One region of the Peribacillus sp. NPDC096379 genome, then DNA from elsewhere that is predicted to be linked to it. Evidence: riboswitches for the same ligand, from Rfam matches in the RefSeq annotation. Region 1 holds a riboswitch; each other region holds the start of a gene.
The links. A riboswitch is a leader RNA that binds a small molecule or an ion and turns the genes downstream of it on or off. The one in region 1 is predicted to bind S-adenosylmethionine.

Region 1 (3,281 bases):
CAGGCACTTCGTTATGGATAAATTCCGCATTCCTTGAACTTGTTAATGGCATAATACCAAGAAAGATAGGTGTATCTAAATGTTGCGTTGCTTCGTATACATCTTCAATTTGTTTGACGGAATAAATCGGTTGCGTCAAGAAGGAGTCAGCTCCACAGGCAATCTTCTTTTCAACCCGCTTAACTGCTTTATCGAGATATTTGACATTTGGATTAAAAGCAGCAGCAACTTTGAAATTCGTTTTTTGACCTAGACTTTGCCCTGAATAAGAAAGTCCTTCATTAAATTGTTTGATAAGACTAATTAAATCTAATGATGATAAATCATATACAGATGTCGCACCTGGAAAATCACCAATTTTAGATGGATCACCTGTTACGACTAAAATCTCATTTAGATCAAGCGTTTGCAGCCCCAACAAGTGCGATTGTAGACCTATTAAATTACGGTCACGGCATGTTATATGAAGAAGCGGCTTTATTTCATGCTGTGTTTTCAAAAGTGTACCTAATGCCACATTGGAAATTCGCGGTGAGGCGAGCGAATTATCAGCCATTGTAACGGAATCTACCCCCGCTTTCCTTAAGGCAACGGCACCATTCATAAAGGCTTCAATCCCTAATTTTTTCGGCGGATCCAATTCTACTAAAATCGTTCTTTCCACTTTCGCTTTTTCATGGAATGCTAGCCCTTCATCAGAATTTCCCACTTCGATAATCTCAATTTCCCTTACTTTAATTTCCTTTTCTAGAACAGGCGCTAACAATCTTACCGCATTTTTTATTGCTTCAATATGGATAGGCATCGTGCCACAACAGCCACCGATAATGGATGCCCCCTGCTCTCTGAGCTCTAGTGCTGATGAAGCGAAATATTCAGGTACTGCATCATATACAAGTCTTCCATCGACATAATCTGGTAAACTAGCATTCGGAAAAACGGCAAGTGCCGCTTGTTTTGGTAACGAAACGGATTCCAATGCGCGAATCATATGATGCGGACCAAGTCGACAGTTGATGCCGACTACATCTGTTCCCAACTGCTCTAATCTTTGAAAAGCCTCGTTTAACGACATCCCGTTTTGTAAATTTCCAAGTTCATGTAATGAGACATTTGAGATAATTGGCAAATCCGTTTCTTGCCGTGCAATCTGAAGAACGGTCTCTAATTCCTCCAAATCGTAAAATGTCTCAAGCAATAGTCCATCTGGTGCCTCAAGTAGGAGACTATATAATTGTTCTCGGAAAATACGTTTGATTTCCTCTAAGCTTAAATCTGATTTACGTATACTCCTTAATGCACCTATCGTACCGAATACAAATGCGTTCCCTTGTACAGCGACCTTTTTAGCAATCGCAATGCCTTTACGATTAATTTGACTTACTTGATCTTCCAATCCATACCTCTTTAATTTATGAAAATTAGCTCCATATGTATTCGATTGGATAATATCTGCTCCCGCATTCAAATATGCCTGATGAATTGTTTCAATTTGATTGGGATTCGTGATATTCAATTCTTCGTAACAAAGATCAATGCCGTGGGAATACAATAATGTCCCCATTGCTCCTTCTCCAACTAATATTCTGTTCTTCAATTCTTGACGAAAATCCATAAATCCCTCCTTTCTGAGGGCGTCCTAAAGAGATCTAACCTTAACTCCCTATACACGGTTTATTGTGTGATATACACATAATTTTAACGATATATTGAAGTTCTGTGGTGTGACGCTCTCGTTTTAGGATACTCTCACTAATTTCGTTGTTATATAAGAAAAAAACAACATGTTGATGAAGGAATTATCGAAACATTCTCTCCATCTATCAAACATTCACTTACTCGCTTTAGCATATGCCGGTTACTGAGGTTTTTTCGGGACAATCCCTTCGCACATCTCGAGAAGTATTGATTTTAAAAAAACAAAATTATCTAGCTATAAATTTACTCATTTAATACTGATGTCATATCACGAATATTCCATTAATTTTAAAATCATCCTCCTTCTTTAGTTTTTACCGCTATTTCGCGTGTTAAAATAAAAAACCTCTTCTTAAGATCAGAAGAGGTTTTTGCACCATGGCTATTCACTCTTCCTATCTTCAAGCTTTTCGCTTCTGGAATTAGCACAGTACAAAAAAGTCTGTTGCTGAGGTATCAAAGGGCCAGTCCCTCCACCTCTCTGGATAAGAAAGTTACATATTTAGTTTTAATTAACTATTACTCTATAGCTGTGATTAACAAATGTCAAGAAATAATTTGGTGAAAATTCCGAATAAAACGATTATTCATTCGTTTGATAAGTCGCTATTAAGGCCTAAGCATTTTCTCTTAAGCATTCACCATATTTCCTACACCTTTTATTATCCTTCTTATACATTCAGTGTTTGTTTTACTTCAAGCTTTTCACGATAAAGCTTTGTTGCTTCTACCATTAATTTTAATGCCACGACTGTTTCTTCAATACCGCGCGTTTTTAAACCACAGTCAGGGTTAACCCAGAATAAACGGTAATCTAAGACTTGCAGGGCACGTTCTATATTTTGTGATAACTCTTCCAATGTTGGTACACGCGGGCTATGAATATCATAAACGCCAAGACCAATCCCCTTATGATACAAATGTTCTTCAAATGAGCGAATTAATTCACCATGACTTCTTGACGTTTCAATCGAGATGACATCTGCATCAAGTGCATCAATGGCTTCAATAATATCTTCAAAGTTCGCATAACACATATGAGTATGAATTTGTGTTTCTTCCTTCACAGACGATGTTGATAATTTAAAAGCATCAACCGCTACTTTTAAATAGGTTTCAGTTTTTTCTGTTTTCAACGGCAATCCTTCTCTTAAGGCTGGTTCATCGACCTGAATCATACCGATACCGCTTGCTTCTAAAGCTTCGACTTCCTGTCGGATTGCCAATGCCAATTGACTTAAGACATCTTTACGACTTATGTCATCACGCACAAATGACCAATTTAAAATGGTCACAGGGCCTGTTAACATGCCTTTTACAGGTTTTGTGGTCAAGTTTTGCGCATAAACCGTTTCTTTTACTGTCATTGGTTTTGTTAAGACGACATCACCAAAAATAACTGGTGGTCTAACACAACGTGAACCATATGATTGCACCCAGCCATACGTTGTAATCGCAATACCTGCTAATTTTTCACCAAAGAACTCAACCATATCTGTCCGTTCAAATTCACCATGAACGAGTACATCTAAACCAAGTTCTTCTTGAATATCAATCCACTTTTTAATTTCTTCTTTAATGTA
Region 2 (3,281 bases), 510 kb from region 1:
TTCTTCGTATCAAGCTTAAGTATCAGCTCATCATTATCTTCTTCAAAGTTACTAGAAATCGGATTCAATCCGATTTCATATTCCTTATCCTTTTCTACTTCGAAGATAGCAAGAAATGATTTTGCCTTTCCAGCACCGAGATTCCCGCTAGTGCCGATATTTAAATCTATTTTTCGATTATACAATTCTGGCTTTATATTGATCTGTTGGTCTCCATCATACAATTTAACCCCTTCATATTCTGAAAGAAGTATCGATGAATCCGATAGATTCTTTATCTTTAATTTCACGGCAATTATTCCTTGATCCTGATTTTCAGGCATGCCATACTCAATATCTGGAACGATGTAAGATGCTTCCTCAATTGATGCTTCTAATTGCTTATTTTTGTTCTTCCCCTGATTTTTGTCCGCAGATGCTTTTTCATCTGTACCTGAGCATGCTCCTAAAACAAAAATGAGGCCTATTACAATCAATAAAATGGTACCTTTTTTTTTCATGGTTTTATCTCCCCTCAAAAATTGTCTTCTACCATGGTATCTGTAAATCATTGAATCTTAATTAAAAAATATGGAATTTTTTGTTCGTTTATCCATTATTTTTCATCCTACCATAAGTTCATTTTATTAAAATGCCTTTTTTAAAAAATCGATCGTTTATCCTGTCTTTTCCAAATTTCCGATTCGTTAATCTAGGAGTTTTTGCTCAATTATAGGAATTTTTGAAAGAGAAAAACCACCTATCACTTTACATAAAATTACATTTCAACTGATTTATCTATGCCTTTCTCCATGTCTCATAGATTACGACCAATGAAAAAGCATCCATCCTTCGATTAGCTGGTATCAAGAATTTAATTCCATCAGCCATTAATTGATTTTTAGTTCGCATTTTCCCCTCCCCCTTTTACGGATTCTATAGAGCCCTACAAATCTAATATTGCCGTGTTTTAGCCGTATAAAAAAAAGAACACCTCTTAGAGATGCTCAAATCTTGTTTATGTTAAATTCACGCTCTTCCTTGTTCCCTAATTTTTTGGTTTTTCAAGATTGGGAATCTTTTCTTCTCCGTCACATCGATTTGGGTAATTTCACCTTCATGAACGGTAATGTTAAGAGAACCGAACTCAAGATCCTTGAGACTTGATATAATATACTTTAATTTTAATTCATCAATGCTTCCCATTCGAATCTCCCCCTGGTTTTTGGATATGAAAAAACCCCTTCCCAAAAATAAGAAGAGGTTAAGCAACAAAACTGTACTTTACTCTTCTTATCTGTCAAGCATTCGCTTGCTGGAATTGGCACAGTATTACAAGTCTGCTGCCGAGGTATCTTAGGGCCAGTCCCTCCACCTCTCTTGATAAGAAAGTTGATTATTAGTTACATATAGTGTAAATTCACAAACAGTTTTTGTCAATTATTTTACCTATTTTTCCTAGGTGATAAGTATGAATTATACTTGTATTTTTCATACTCTTTTTAATCACCACTTCTCCTTCATTTCCCCTTGTAATTAGATGACATTAGTTAAATTTGATTCAAGATTATCTTCTTCTCTGTTTATTCTCTTAAAGAATCTCTTCGTTCTTTCTTCTTTAGGATTATTAAAAATAACCGTCGGGATTCCTTCCTCGACAACTTCACCTTGATCCATAAACACGATATAATCTGAGACATCTTTAGCAAAACTTACTTCATGTGTCACAATAATCATCGTAATCCCTTCATCCGCAATCCGCTTAATTACCTCAAGAACCTCAAAAACAAGCTCTGGATCAAGTGCTGATGTTGGTTCATCTAGTAAAATCACCTCTGGATTAAGCGCAAGTGCCCTTGCAATACCTACCCGCTGCTGCTGACCTCCAGAAAGCTGAACTGGATAAGCATTCGCTTTCTCCGTTAACCCAACTTTTTCTATCACTCCCATTGCCAATTTCCTTGCTGTTTCTTTTGGCTGTTTCTGAACAATGATCAATCCTTCCATCACATTTTCAATGACGGTTTTATGCTTAAATAGGTTATATTGTTGAAACACCATGGCTGTTTTTTTCCGAAGTGTAAGAATTTCTTTTTTATTGACCTGTTTACTGTTTACCTTAAAATCATCAACTATTACTTGACCCTCATTAGGTCTTTCTAGAAAGTTGATGCAACGAAGTAACGTTGTCTTCCCAGATCCGCTAGGTCCAAGTATCGAGACAACCTCTCCCTTATTTACTGTAAGATCAATTCCTTTTAACACGAGTTGATTTCCGAATGATTTCTGGATATTTCTTAGCTGTATCATGCTACACCTCCTCGATTATAAACCGTGACTCTTTTTTCCAATAATGCAGTAACTTTTTCTGAGATAATCGTTAAGCCCCAATAGATCAAGGCCGCTGCGATATAGGCTTCAAGAAATTTCAAGTTATTTGAAGCAACAATGTTGGCAGCACCCGTTAATTCTTTTTGCGAAACGATAAAAGCAATGGACGATGTATGCAAAAATCCGATAAAGATATTACATAGATTAGGAAGTGAAACTGCAATAGCCTGTGGGAAGACAATTCTTCTCATCGCTTGAAAGCCCGTCATTCCAATTGATTCAGCTGCTTCTAACTGTCCTTGATCAACTGCCAATATACCTGCTCGAATAATTTCTGACATATAAGCGCCAGCTGTCAAGGATAATGCCATTAAAACAAATAACAGAATCGGAATGGAAGTGGATTGAATGGACCAGTGAAACGTTTCAGCCATTTTGTCAATAAGAAGTGGCAAGCCCAAATAGATCAGCATAATATGCATCAATGCCGGCGTCCCTCTTAAAAATGACACATAGAAATTGGCCAAACGATATATTCCTTTTACTTTCCGAATCCTAATTAACGTAATTCCAATCCCAATAAGAAAACCAATCATTAACGGGACCAGGGTAATAAGCATCGTCAATGGTAGTGCTTTGAATATTTCGGTTAATGCCGTAAAAATAAATGGAATATCAATTTGCATAATTTCAGATCTCCTAATTATTTTGTATCTACCGCCAAGCTTCCTTCAAACCTTTGTAGTTTTTTCTCTGAAAGTGAAAATCCTTTTTCCAAGCATATAACAACACCATAATAGATAATTGACAATGTAATATATACTTCGAGTGCGTGTAGAGAAGAAGCAATGAGCGTATTTCCTCTTCCTACCATATCCATCACACCAATTGTAAAAGCAAGCGAGGTATCTTTTAAAGAGCCTATCACTGAATTTGCGAAATTTGGAAAAGCGATAACCAATGCCTGAGGC
Region 3 (3,281 bases), on a different contig from region 1:
TGCGATTACTTCACGAACAAGAGCAGTTTTTGCAGAAATAATCGGCAATCCAAGTTTGCGTGTGTTTGATATTGAAGCTGTGGCTGACATTGCACATGAAGCAGGCGTTCCACTCATTATCGATAACACGTTTGCTACTCCATATCTGTGCAGACCGATTGAGTTTGGCGCGGATATTGTCGTTCATTCCGCAACAAAATGGCTGCTTGGAAATGGAACAACAATGGGGGGAATCATTGTAGACGCAGGGAAATTCGATTATAATTCACCTAATTTCCCAGGGTTCACTGAACCAGATCCAAGCTATGACGGAATCGTTTATGCAGAAGCAGTTGGTCCAGCCGCCTTTATTACCAAAGCACGTGTACAGCTACTCCGAGATCTTGGACCAGCATTAAGTCCGCAGAGTGCTTTCCAATTCGCAATTGGGCTGGAAACATTGCATGTGAGGATGAAGGAACATATTTTGAATACAAAGATTATCATCGACTATCTGCAAAATCATCCAGCTGTCTCATGGGTCTACTATCCTGGTAATGAAGATCATCCTGATAAGAGCTTGGCTGACAAATATTTGCCAAAAGGAGCAGGTTCCATTGTGACGTTTGGCATTAAAGGTGGTAGAGAAGCAGGTGCGAATCTGATCAATTCCATTCGCCTATGGTCTCATGTAGCCAATGTTGGGGATGCGAAGAGTTTAATCATCCATCCTGCGAGCACGACGCATCAGCAACTTTCAGTCAAAGAACTTGAAAAATCAGGTGTGTCTGAGGATTTGGTACGTTTATCGGTTGGAATTGAGAATGCCCAAGACTTAATCGATGATCTTGAACAAGCGATTGAAAAAGCTACAGGCATTCATTCACTTGCAGTAAAATAATTTTTCCCACTTTTAAGCAGTAAGACCCCCACCTCGAGATTCTGAGCATGCTAAAAGAAGATAGGTGGGGGGATCGACTGCCCGTAAAAGATACAGTGAAACTTACCGATGCATGAGCAGAGGTAAAGTTTACGCCCACAGGATGCGGCGTATGTAGTCCTTAGTTCGTACTGTCGATTGATCGAAGCGTTTACTGCGATCTTAGCGACAGTAGAACGGGACTAACAATCAGTAGGGGATGAAGAAAACCGCCACTGATTGAAGTTTCACTTTATCTAAAGGGATTGTTGCCAAGTTTTTTAACGATTTTTCAATAAATAGAAATATAATACATTGACACTCTATCTTTTTGCATGGTATTATTCCAACGAAAACGAAATGAACTTTAATTGATGATTTGTCAATTTCTTATACTTGTTTGCTCTTATCAAGAGAGGCGGAGGGATGTGCCCGATGAAGCCCGGCAACCGGCAAAGCTAATGCTTTGAAAAGGTGCCAATTCACGCAAAGCTGATTGCTTTGGGAGATGAGAGGAAGGTCTTTTTTCACAATGCCTTTCTGCTCACGCGGAAAGGCATTTTTAATTTCCGATTATGTAAATAAACAATGCATGAATGGAGCAGTTCGTGAAATCTTATTTAGTAGAAGGTTTTTACAAACAACATGAGTAGGTTCATAGGGTTTATTGCAAAAAGAGGTGAGTTCAATGATAACATTGTCGAAAGTTAGTAAGGTATTCAGTACTAAATCCGTGCAAACAAAGCCAATTAAGGCTGTTGATGAAGTGAATTTAACGATTAATAAAGGTGAAATATTTGGAATCATTGGGTATAGTGGCGCTGGAAAAAGTACCCTCATACGCATGCTGAATGGTCTAGAAACCCCTTCATCGGGTTCTGTCGTAGTAGCAGGAAATACCATTTCAAGCATTAAAGGTCGTAACTTGCGAAAGGCACGTCAAGAGATTAGCATGATTTTTCAACATTTCAACTTATTGTGGTCTCGTACTGTACACGATAATATCGCGTTTCCACTTGAAATTGCAGGTATAAAAAAAAGTGAACGCCAAAAACGAGTCAATGAATTAATTAAGCTGGTTGGCTTAGAGGGCAGGGAGGGGGCCTACCCTTCTCAATTGAGTGGTGGACAAAAGCAAAGGGTTGGGATCGCCCGGGCATTAGCGAATAACCCGAAAGTACTCCTTTGTGATGAGGCGACATCTGCACTTGATCCGCAAACAACGGACTCCATTCTAGAGCTTTTGGTCGATATTAATAAACGATTAGGGTTGACGATTGTTCTTATTACTCATGAAATGCATGTCATCCAGAAAATTTGTCACCGGGTAGCTGTCATGGAAGGCGGCAGAATTGTTGAGCAAGGACCGGTTCTTGACGTATTTAGGAACCCTGCTGAGCAAATAACAAAAAGGTTTGTTCAACAAGTAACGGAGCCTGAGGAAACGAAGGACACTGTGGAACATTTACTAGAGCACTATCCACAAGGCAAGGTTGTACAATTAACTTTTGTCGGCGAAAATACGGAAAGTCCACTAATTACAAAGCTTATTCGTAATTTTCAATTGGATGTTAATATCGTACAAGGAAAAATTTCGCAAACTCAACATGGATCGTATGGCACATTGTTTATTCATATGGATGGTAGTGATGAAGAAATCGCCCACGCGATTGAATTCATCAAAGAACAGCAGGTTGGCGTGGAGGTGATGTCAAGTGCTGAGTAATTGGTTTCCGAATGTCATTTGGGAAAATATCTGGCTTGCAACGAAAGAAACATTATATATGACAGGTATTGCTTTACTTGCGACTTTTATATTAGGCATCTTACTAGGGTTATTGTTATTTTTGACGTCTAAAGGACAGATGTGGGAAAACAAATTTATCAACGTGATTATTTCTGCGGTGGTCAATATCTTCCGCTCAATCCCATTTATTATTCTGATTATCTTATTAATTCCGTTTACAATTTTTGTGGTAGGTTCTATGTTAGGTGCAAAGGCGGCTCTCCCAGCATTAATTATCGGGGCTGCGCCCTTTTATGCGAGGATGGTCGAGATTGGCCTTAGAGAAGTGGATAAGGGCGTGATTGAAGCCGCGAGATCTATGGGGGCTAAAACGAGTACCATCATTTTCAAAGTACTATTACCAGAATCCATGCCTGCACTTGTTTCAGGTATTACGGTTACTGCGATTGCATTGATCGGTTATACAGCGATGGCGGGAGCAATTGGTGCGGGGGGACTAGGAGATCTTGCTTATAAAGAAGGATTCCAGAGAAACAACAATGATGTAACGATGTTAGCGACGATTCTTATTTTACTTATTGTGTTCGTCATCCAATTTATTGGGGATTATATAACTTCAAAATTAGACAAAAGATA

Region 2: linked by a shared signal. The riboswitch ahead of ACIQZI_RS10785 (YezD family protein) and the one ahead of ACIQZI_RS13375 (bifunctional homocysteine S-methyltransferase/methylenetetrahydrofolate reductase) in region 1 are both predicted to bind S-adenosylmethionine.
Region 3: linked by a shared signal. The riboswitch ahead of ACIQZI_RS17755 (methionine ABC transporter ATP-binding protein) and the one ahead of ACIQZI_RS13375 (bifunctional homocysteine S-methyltransferase/methylenetetrahydrofolate reductase) in region 1 are both predicted to bind S-adenosylmethionine.

What each region holds. Positions count from the first base shown of each region.
Region 1 covers NZ_JBIWFD010000002.1:865,956-869,236, reverse strand. Annotated here, with positions in the region: gene ACIQZI_RS13375 (bifunctional homocysteine S-methyltransferase/methylenetetrahydrofolate reductase) at 1-1,615, opposite strand, end outside; SAM riboswitch class I at 2,091-2,190, opposite strand; gene metE (5-methyltetrahydropteroyltriglutamate--homocysteine S-methyltransferase) at 2,370-3,281, opposite strand, start outside.
Region 2 covers NZ_JBIWFD010000002.1:355,974-359,254, reverse strand. Annotated here, with positions in the region: gene ACIQZI_RS10790 (DUF5105 domain-containing protein) at 1-500, opposite strand, end outside; gene ACIQZI_RS10785 (YezD family protein) at 1,009-1,185, opposite strand; SAM riboswitch class I at 1,270-1,369, opposite strand; gene ACIQZI_RS10780 (amino acid ABC transporter ATP-binding protein) at 1,516-2,289, opposite strand; gene ACIQZI_RS10775 (amino acid ABC transporter permease) at 2,286-2,996, opposite strand; gene ACIQZI_RS10770 (amino acid ABC transporter permease) at 3,014-3,281, opposite strand, start outside.
Region 3 covers NZ_JBIWFD010000004.1:108,302-111,582, reverse strand. Annotated here, with positions in the region: gene ACIQZI_RS17760 (O-acetylhomoserine aminocarboxypropyltransferase/cysteine synthase family protein) at 1-880, shown strand, start outside; SAM riboswitch class I at 1,302-1,413, shown strand; gene ACIQZI_RS17755 (methionine ABC transporter ATP-binding protein) at 1,587-2,624, shown strand; gene ACIQZI_RS17750 (methionine ABC transporter permease) at 2,614-3,281, shown strand, end outside.